DNA from 3 places in the Pseudomonas sp. NY15435 genome. Region 2 is predicted to be linked to each of the others. Evidence: predicted binding sites of a transcription regulator. Region 2 holds the regulator's gene; each other region holds the start of a gene.
The links. The regulator sigma-54, encoded in region 2, starts transcription at its own class of promoters, with help from an activator protein. The targets are predictions, from matches to a motif close to ANTGGCATNNANNTTGCTNT.
Positions count from the first base shown of each region.

Region 1 (3,275 bases), on a different contig from region 2:
CAGCCGCCCACGAGCAAAGAGGTTTATCTGTGACATCCACCAATTCTGAATTCGAGCTGTTCCGGGATTTCCTGGAGAAGACCTGCGGCATCCTCCTGGGCGCCAACAAGCAGTACCTGGTCTCCAGCCGCTTGAACAAGTTGATGGAGCAGCAGGGCATCAAGTCCCTGGGCGAACTGGTACAGAAGATTCAGATGCGCAGTCAGCTGCGCGAACAGGTGGTCGACGCGATGACCACCAACGAGACCCTCTGGTTTCGCGATACCTATCCGTTTGAAGTCCTGAAGAACCGCGTGCTGCCGGAGATGATCAAGGCTGCACCCGGCCAGCGCCTGCGCATCTGGTCCGCGGCCTGTTCCTCGGGACAGGAGCCGTACTCGCTGTCGATGTCGATCGACGAGTTCGAACGCACCAACCTCGGCCAGTTGAAGGCAGGCGTGCAGATCGTCGCCACCGACCTCTCTGGCTCCATGCTCACCGCCTGCAAGGCCGGCGAGTACGACAGCCTGGCCATCGGCCGCGGCCTGTCGCAGGAGCGTCTGGCCCGCTACTTCGATCAGAAGACGCCGGGGCGCTGGACGGTGAAGCCGGCGATCAAGAGCCGCGTGGAGTTCCGCGCGCTGAACCTGCTGGACAGCTACGCGACCCTGGGCAAGTTCGACATGGTGTTCTGCCGCAACGTGCTGATCTATTTCTCGGCCGAGGTGAAGCGCGACATCCTCCTGCGCATCCATGCCACGCTCAAGCCCGGCGGCTACCTGTTCCTCGGTGCTTCCGAAGCGCTCAACGCGCTGCCGGACCATTACCAGATGGTTCAGTGCAGCCCGGGGATCATCTACAAGGCCAAGTAACCGGCCGCAGCCCCGCCTGTTCGGGCGGGGTTCCTGCTTCTGCATTCGCATTCATTCGATTGCCGACCATTCGATTGCCGACGGAGTCGGCACCTGCGAGATACGCTTGCGCTCTGGCGTGCTCTAACCCTCTCCCTTTGGAGCGGGGCGCGCAGCCAGGGTTGGGGGAAGGAATGGGCACCGAGTTACCGGAAGAAAGCCCGTTGCTTCCTCGTATGGTTCCTCTGCCGTAAAAGCGGGCTCCGTCTGCAATTTGCCGTGTATCCGCTTCGCATGTTCTTTCTGCAGGAGCGAACTTGCTCGCGAACGAACTCCGTCGAGTGGCCAGGTTCGCGAGCAAGCTCGCTCCTGCAAATAAGCTCCAGGCAAGCGCGGCAAGCTTGCCGCCTTGCCCGAAGCGGCAAGGAAAGCGCTTGCCGCTTTGCCGCTGTTTGCCGCCCCTTGCCGCTCTTCTGTTTCCTTCAAGCCCTTGAAATTAAAGGGTATGCGGTTTTGGCACGCGCCTTGCTGAAGTGTTGGCAAGCCCACACCGGCAAACAGGTTCGCGACCATGAGCATCAGCTTCGACAAAGCCCTCGGCATCCACCAGCAAGCACTGAGCTTCCGCTCCCAGCGCGCGGAAGTCCTGGCCAATAACCTGGCCAACGCCGACACGCCCAACTACAAGGCCCGCGATCTGGATTTCGCCTCGGTACTGGCGGCCCAGTCGGACAAGATGAAGAACGGCACCTTCAGCACCACGCTGACCAATGCCCATCACATCGAGGCCGACGGTTTCGGCATCGGTGACGAATCGCTCAAGTATCGCAACCCGACCCAACCGTCGATCGATCAGAACACCGTCGATGAACAGATCGAACAGTCCAACTACGCGGAAAACTCCGTGCAGTTCCAGGCCTCGTTCACCTTCCTCAACAGCAAGTTCAAAGGGCTGATGAACGCCCTGCGCGGGGAGTAATCGCCATGTCGCTCGCCAGTGTCTTCAACATCGCCGGTACCGGCATGAGTGCCCAGACCACCCGTCTGAACACCACCGCGTCGAACATCGCCAACGCCGAGACCGTTTCCTCCAGCGTGGACCAGACCTACCGCGCCCGCCATCCGGTGTTCGCCACCATGTTCCAGCAGGCTCAGGGCGGCGGCGACCAGGGCTCGCTGTTCGGCGAGACCGACCAGGCCGGCTCCGGCGTACAGGTGCTGGGCGTGGTAGAGGACAAGAGCTCGCTGGTACCGCGCTACGAGCCGAACCACCCGGCTGCCGACAAGGACGGCTACGTCTATTACCCGAACGTCAACGTGGTGGAGGAAATGGCCGACATGATCTCCGCCAGCCGCTCGTTCCAGACCAACGCGGAAATGATGAATACCGCCAAGCAGATGATGCAGAAGGTCCTGACCCTGGGTCAGTAAGCGCTGAGGAAAGAGCACGATGAGCATCGACAACAGTGGCATCAATGGCTCCAGTTCGGTTCTGGACCAGTATGCGATCAACAAGGACAGCGGCAGCGCCACGGCCGGCAAGAGCAATCTTGGCAAGGACGAATTCCTCAAGCTGCTGGTGGCGCAGATGAACAACCAGGACCCGATGTCGCCCCAGGAAAACGGCGAGTTCATCGCCCAGCTGGCCCAGTTCAGCACCGTGGAAGGCATCCAGTCGCTGAACACCAGCATGGACAGCGTGCTTTCCAACTACCAGTCGTCCCAGGCCCTGCAGGCTTCTTCGCTGGTGGGCCGCAAGGTGATCGTGCCGACCGAGAAATCGATGGTGGACACCTCCGAGACCTTCAAGGGCACCTACACCCTGCCGGTGTCCACGGCCAACAGCTGGGTCAACATCTACGACGACAAGGGCACCCTGGTGAACCGCGTCGAGATGGGCCAGCAGACCGCCGGCAACGTCAGCTTCATGTGGGACGGCAAGGATTCCAGCGGCAATCTCGCGCCGCCCGGCCGCTACAAGTTCGAAGCGCAGACCAACTACGAGGGCAAGACCTACGGCCTGACCACCTTCCTGCCGGCCAACGTCGACAGCGTGACCCTCGGGCAGAACGGCGGCGAGCTGACCCTCAACCTCGCCGGACTGGGCAGCATCGGCCTGTCCAAAGTCCAGATCATTGGCCAGTAAGTCGGCGATACCGACCAGGAGCTAAGCATGTCTTTCAATATCGGGCTCAGTGGTATCAAGGCCGCTTCCAGTGACCTCAACACCACCGGCAACAACATCGCCAACGCCAGCACCGTGGGCTTCAAACAGTCCCGCGCGGAGTTCTCCGATGTGTACGCGGCCTCCGTGCTGGGCAGCGGCAGCAACCCGGTGGGCAGCGGCGTGCTGCTGTCCAACGTCTCGCAGCTGTTCAACCAGGGCACCATCGATTCGACCCAGAATGCCCTGGACATGGCCATCAACGGCAACGGCTTCTTCGT
Region 1 covers NZ_JBLUQA010000003.1:239,489-242,763, reverse strand. Annotated here, with positions in the region: gene cheR (protein-glutamate O-methyltransferase CheR) at 30-851, shown strand; gene flgB (flagellar basal body rod protein FlgB) at 1,402-1,809, shown strand; gene flgC (flagellar basal body rod protein FlgC) at 1,815-2,261, shown strand; gene flgD (flagellar hook assembly protein FlgD) at 2,281-2,976, shown strand; gene ACNFH5_RS08330 (flagellar hook protein FlgE) at 3,004-3,275, shown strand, end outside.
Region 1: flgB (flagellar basal body rod protein FlgB) is a predicted target of sigma-54. The motif match lies at 1,343-1,362, and genes of this name have one in related genera.

Region 2 (3,275 bases):
ATGGTCATCCAGCCCAAGAAAAAGCAGGATCAAGCGCAGTAATGGCTACGCTAACCGCCCAGCACCTCGCCAAGAGCTACAAGAGCCGGCAAGTCGTTCGCGACGTCAGCATGAGCATCGAGAGCGGGCAGATCGTCGGCCTGCTCGGCCCCAACGGAGCGGGCAAGACCACCTGCTTCTACATGATCGTCGGCCTGGTTCGCGCCGATCAGGGCGTGGTGCGCATCGACGAGCAGGACGTCACCCACCTGCCCATGCACGGCCGCGCGCGCGCCGGCATCGGCTACCTGCCGCAGGAAGCCTCGATCTTCCGCAAGCTGTCGGTGGCGGACAACATCGGTGCCATCCTGGAAACCCGCAGCGACCTCGATCGCGCTGGCCGCCAGGAAGCCCTGGAGGGCCTGCTCGAGGAGTTCCACATCCACCACATCCGCGACAACCTCGGCATGAGTCTGTCCGGCGGTGAGCGTCGCCGCGTGGAAATCGCCCGCGCCCTGGCCAGTTCGCCGAAGTTCATCCTGCTGGACGAACCCTTCGCCGGCGTTGACCCCATTTCCGTGGGGGACATCAAGCAGATCATCCATCACCTCAAGGCCAAGGGCATCGGCGTGCTGATCACCGACCACAACGTCCGCGAGACCCTGGATATCTGCGAAACGGCGTATATCGTCAACGACGGCCAACTGATCGCCGAAGGCAGCGCCGAGAGCATCCTCGCCAACGACCTGGTGAAGGAAGTCTACCTGGGCCACGAGTTCCGCCTCTAAGGCCCTGCGCCGCGCCCTTCCCAGGGCGTGGCAGCTCCACCTCCTCCCTGCGCGTGGCGCGGCTCGTCGGCCGTTCCGCGATGCATTCGGCTGCCTGTCCTGCCCGGGCGCAACCGGGTTGTAACGAAAGGTCGACAGCCCCTAGGCAAAGCGTCCAAACTCAGGCATATAATTTGCTTCCTCGCGGCACCCCGGTGTCCGTAGTCGTGGATATGGCGCGCTTCGCGCCAGCGAACAAGGTGCCTAGTTCCAGCCATGAAACCATCGCTAGTCCTAAAGATGGGCCAGCAGCTGACGATGACCCCGCAGCTGCAACAGGCCATCCGACTGCTCCAGCTCTCCACGCTGGACCTCCAACAGGAAATCCAGGAAGCCCTGGAGTCCAACCCGATGCTGGAGCGCCAGGAAGAAGGCGAGGATTACGACAACAGCGACCCCATGGCGGACGGCGCCGAGTCAGGCGCCAACGGCACCACCAGCAGCTCCCAGGACAATTTCCAGGAAAGCACAACGCCCAATGCCGACAGCCTCGATGAGGACCAGTGGGCCGAGCGCATCCCCAACGAGCTGCCTGTAGACACTGCCTGGGAAGACATCTACCAGACCAGCGCCAGCAGCCTGCCCAGTAACGATGACGACGAGTGGGACTTCACCTCTCGCACCTCAGCCGGCGAAAGCCTGCAGAGCCATCTGCTGTGGCAGCTCAACCTCCTGCCGATGTCCGATACCGACCGCCTGATCGCCCTGAGCATCATCGACGGCATCACGGACGACGGTTACCTCGACGAGTCCCTCGACGACATCCTCGCCTCCATCGATCCGGAACTGGGCGTGGAGATGGACGAAGTGGAAGTCGTGCTGCGCCGCGTACAGCAGCTCGAACCCGCTGGCGTCGGTGCACGCAACCTGCGCGAGTGCCTGCTGCTGCAGCTGCGCCAGCTGCCCACCAAGACTTACCTGCTGGCCGAGGCTATCCGTCTGGTCAGTGATCACCTGGACCTGCTCGGCAGCCGCGACTACAGCCAACTGATGCGCCGCATGAAGCTCAAGGAAGACGAGCTGCGCGAGACCATCGAGCTGATTCAGTCGCTGCATCCGCGCCCGGGCTCGCAGATCGAATCCGGCGAAGCCGAATACGTGGTCCCGGATGTCATCGTGCGCAAACACAACGAGCGCTGGCTGGTGGAGCTGAACCAGGAAGCGGTGCCGCGCCTGCGCGTCAACTCGCAGTATGCCGGCCTGGTACGCCGCGCTGACTCCAGCGCCGACAACACCTTCATGCGCAACCAGCTGCAGGAAGCGCGCTGGTTCATCAAGAGCCTGCAGAGCCGCAACGAAACGCTGATGAAGGTGGCGACGCAGATCGTCGAGCACCAGCGCGGCTTCCTGGAATACGGCGAAGAGGCGATGAAGCCGCTGGTCCTGCACGACATCGCCGAGGCGGTGGGCATGCACGAATCGACCATCTCCCGTGTCACCACGCAGAAATTCATGCACACGCCGCGTGGCATCTTCGAGCTGAAGTATTTCTTCTCCAGCCACGTCAGCACCTCCGAAGGCGGCGAGTGCTCGTCCACCGCGATCCGCGCAATCATCAAGAAACTGGTCGCGGCGGAAAGTCCGAAAAAGCCATTGAGTGACAGCAAGATCGCTGGTTTACTGGAGGCACAGGGCATTCAAGTGGCACGTCGTACCGTCGCCAAGTACCGGGAGTCCCTAGGAATCTCTCCCTCGAGCGAGCGCAAGCGACTGGTGTGACGTTGATCCACGCCAAGGTGTTCCGGCGGCAGGCCCCATAACCTGCCACTTACACACGGGCAATAAGGAGAAAGCGGTATGCAAGTCAACATCAGTGGACATCAACTGGATGTGACCGACGCCCTGCGCGACTATGTCGGCGAGAAACTTGGCCGACTGGAGCGCCACTTCGACAAGATCACCAATGTTCAGGTCATCATGGAGGTCGAGAAGCTGAAGCAGAAAATTGAAGCCACCCTCCACATCGCCGGTGGCGAAGTGGTGGCCTGCGCCGAACATGAAGACATGTACGCGGCCATCGACCTGCTCACCGACAAGCTCGACCGCCAACTGATCAAGCACAAGGAAAAATACCTCGAACGCCAGCAAGGTGTTGGCGTCCGTTAACCCCTCCCTATGATCCGACTTGAGCAAATCCTGACCCCCGGCCGTTCCCTCGTGAACGTGCCGGGAGGCAGCAAGAAACGTGTCCTCGAACAAATCGCCAACCTGGTGGCTCGCGAGCTGCCGGGTTTCGATTCCCAAGACATCTTCGACAGCCTGGTGGCCCGGGAACGCCTGGGCTCCACCGGCTTCGGCAATGGCATCGCCATTCCGCACTGCCGCCTCCCCGGCTGCCAGTCGCCGATCAGCGCCATCCTGCACCTTGACCACCCGGTAGACTTCGACGCCCTCGACGGTGCGCCGGTGGATCTGGTGTTCGTGCTGCTGGTGCCGGAAGCGGCCACCGAGGAGCACCTGGAACTGCTG
Region 2 covers NZ_JBLUQA010000002.1:516,674-519,948, reverse strand. Annotated here, with positions in the region: gene lptA (lipopolysaccharide transport periplasmic protein LptA) at 1-42, shown strand, start outside; gene lptB (LPS export ABC transporter ATP-binding protein) at 42-767, shown strand; gene ACNFH5_RS06520 (RNA polymerase factor sigma-54) at 1,023-2,525, shown strand; gene hpf (ribosome hibernation-promoting factor, HPF/YfiA family) at 2,604-2,912, shown strand; gene ptsN (PTS IIA-like nitrogen regulatory protein PtsN) at 2,922-3,275, shown strand, end outside.

Region 3 (3,275 bases), on a different contig from region 2:
CATGATCACGTCCGGGTCCTGGCGTAGGAAGGCTCGAAGCGCCTGGGCGAAGTCCATGCCCTGGCGCGGGTTGACGTTGACCTGGTTGATCCCCTCTAGGTTGATCTCCACCGGGTCTTCGGCGGTGGAGATGTTAATATCCGGCGTGTTGAGAATGTTCAGGCCCGTATATAGCGATACCGTCTTGCCCGACCCGGTGGGGCCGGTCACCAGGATCATGCCCTGGGGTTGCTTGAGGGCGTCCAGGTAGAGTTGCTTCTGCGATTCTTCATAACCCAGGGCATCGATGCCCATCTGCGCGCTGGAAGAGTCGAGAATCCGCATCACGATCTTCTCGCCCCACAGCGTAGGCAGGGTGTTGACGCGGAAGTCGATGGACTTGGTCTTAGACACGCGCATCTTGATGCGGCCGTCCTGGGGTTTGCGGCGTTCCGAAATGTCCAGGCCCGCCATGACCTTCAAGCGCGCGGATATGCGGCTCGCCAACTGGATCGGCGGTTTGGCTGTTTCGTGCAGCATGCCGTCAGTACGAAAACGAACCCGGTAAACCTTCTCATAAGGTTCGAAGTGGAGGTCGGAAGACCCGCCGCGGATGGCATCTAGCAGCATCTTGTTGACGAATCGCACGACCGGCGCATCATCGGCGTCCCCTCCGACGTCCTCGTCCCTTGCGGCAGCGCTGCCGCCCTCAACATCGATATTCTCGAGATCAATGTCGCCAAGATCGTCGAGGCCGCCTGTGGCGCTTTCGTACAGTTTTTCGATGGCGTCGCCAAGCTTGTCATCGTCAACCAGAATCGCTTCGGTGGTGAGCCCCGTGCTGAATTGGATGTCTGTAATTGCCTGGTGATTCGTCGGGTCTGAGACGCCCACGAATAGCTTGTTGCCCCGCTTCCATAGGGGGAGCGCGCGATGCTGGCGCACAAGCTTTTCAGACACCAGCTCCTTAGGAAATGTCTCACGATCTAGGCCGCCCAGGTCACAAAAGGCCACGCCGAACTGCTCTGCGGCGAGTTCAGTTAGCGGGCGGCTTTTGACCAGCTTGTTTTGTACCAGATAGGTGACCAGCGACAGCTTATTGCGCTGGGCCTGCTCCTGGGCCTGCCGGGCACTTTTCTCGTCGAGCAGCTGAAATTGCACCAACTGACGAGCGAGTCCTGACAGTACGACTTGATCGTTCATGGAAAATAGCCAGATAAGAGTTTCAAGCCTTATAACGCAGATGCGGTGAGGTGCCAAATCAGACGCTAACAGGTGTCAAAATTTGTCAGTTCCTGCGTAATTTCGCTCTGTAGAAACGGAGAAAACCTTCGAGCTCCGTTAATTTTGGCGCTGAACGTATTGGCATGGAATCTGCTTTCGTAACTGTCAGGTCCTACGACCGGCACCTAAACACTGGAGAGAATTATGAAGGCTCAAAAAGGTTTTACTCTGATCGAGTTGATGATCGTCGTTGCGATCATCGGTATCCTGGCTGCTGTTGCTATCCCGCAATACCAGGATTACACCATTAAGGCCAAGGTCGGTAACGCTCTCACTGCGGCTGACTCGCTGAAAACTGCAGTTGCCCTGTGTGCCCAGGAGGCCGGCGGCGTTCTGACTTCTTGCGACACGGGTGCCGCTGGTATGCCGACCTTCACCGCAACCAAAGAAGTATCCGGCGCTACCGTTGCCGACGGCGTTATTACGCTGACCTTGGCTACCGGTATTGGCACTGGCGTTGATTCCCAGACCATTACTATGACTCCGACCTCCACTGCAGGGGGAAGCGCGCTGACTTGGTCCAATGCAACTACTGTGTCCAACACTGTTGCCTCGGGCGCGATCACCAAAAACAATATCGCTGCCGCTGCTCCTAGCCCGTAATGTTGTTTTAAGAAATGCGCCGCACTGCGGCGCATTTTTTTTGGAAGAAGTAATATTATGGCAAAAAGCAAGAGCCTTTTCTCGCCGAAGATCGACTTTCTCATGATCGGTGGTCTGTCGATTCTGTGCTATCCATTTTTTATTGTTCTGCGTGGGGGCATTGATGCCGCCAGCATTGCATGGTGGGCGTTGATTCTTGCTTTCTTTGTCAATGGGCCGCACTTTCTTGTTAGTTATCAGATTTTCTATGTGAGTAAGTTTGCTACGCTCTTTCGTGAGTTTCCGGCATTCTTTGTGGGTGTTGTTGTTCCATTCGTCCTAATAGCCCTGATCTCACTCGGGTTCAGTTTTGTCAGTAAAGCGGTTTTCGTCTATCTGCTCTATGCGATGGTGTTTTTGGTCGGCTGGCACTATGTCAAGCAAGCCTACGGTTGTTTCATCGTTTATTCAGGCGGGCAGGGCGTACGATTTTCTCGAGTTGAGCTGAATGCGCTCAAGTACTCACTTTTTCCATTGTGGTGGGCTTCCTATTCATTTTTCTTTGCGACGGTGGGAGACGGCGATTTTTGGGGGCTGAAGTACCAATCGCCGATTGATTTTGACTTAGAGTTGTTGAGCCAGGTGTTCTCCGCTGTCAGTATCCTGTTGATGATGGGGATTCTCATAAGGCGCTTTGTGCTTAAAATGCCGCTCCCCGGTCTTGTTGCCCTTACCCCGCTTGTTGCGATTTACCTGTGGCTCGCTCCTGTTTTTATGGATGCAGGATTTCTATACTTGGTGCCTCTCTTTCATTCGCTTCAGTACTTGCTGTTTAGCGGCGCCTACACCCGGGGACGTGTGCGGCAGTCGGGAAAAGGTTGGGCGGGGTATCTCCACTGGTGGGGCTTTGCTTTTACTGTAGCGGCAGTTTACTTTTATCTGTTACCTGTGCGGCTGGACGATGCTCTTGGGGTGAGTGAAATTTCACCAACTGTTTTCATGGTTGCGTTTCTGTTGTTTGTCAATATTCATCATTATTTTCTTGATAGCGTGATATGGCGCGGAACCAATGCTGAAGTCAGAAAATATGTGGTAATGCAATGATGTTTGCTCAGCTCAAAAGATTTGAGGATTTTGCAAATTATCTATGGTCATACCCAGCTACGCGCATTGGTGCGAGAGTAGTTGTATTCTTTATGATCGCAGGTTTTGCGATCTCCGCAATTCAGGCCTACCAGTTGCATAAGACTGTTAATTATTTGGTCTTGCTGGTGGGTGAGTCGATTACGCTGGGTTTGGTTCTCTCGGCCCGTGGGGCGCGAGCGGTTGGTTTATCTCTGGTTTCAATTTTAGCTGCGTTCACCGGCAGCTTCTATTATCTGTTTTTCAGTTTCAGTGCTCACTCAGTCAGCCTTGTTCCTCTGCGCCTC
Region 3 covers NZ_JBLUQA010000004.1:33,047-36,321, reverse strand. Annotated here, with positions in the region: gene pilB (type IV-A pilus assembly ATPase PilB) at 1-1,182, opposite strand, end outside; gene ACNFH5_RS10435 (pilin) at 1,408-1,866, shown strand; gene ACNFH5_RS10430 (hypothetical protein) at 1,924-2,949, shown strand; gene ACNFH5_RS10425 (methyltransferase family protein) at 2,946-3,275, shown strand, end outside.
Region 3: ACNFH5_RS10435 (pilin) is a predicted target of sigma-54. The motif match lies at 1,341-1,360, and genes of this name have one in related genera.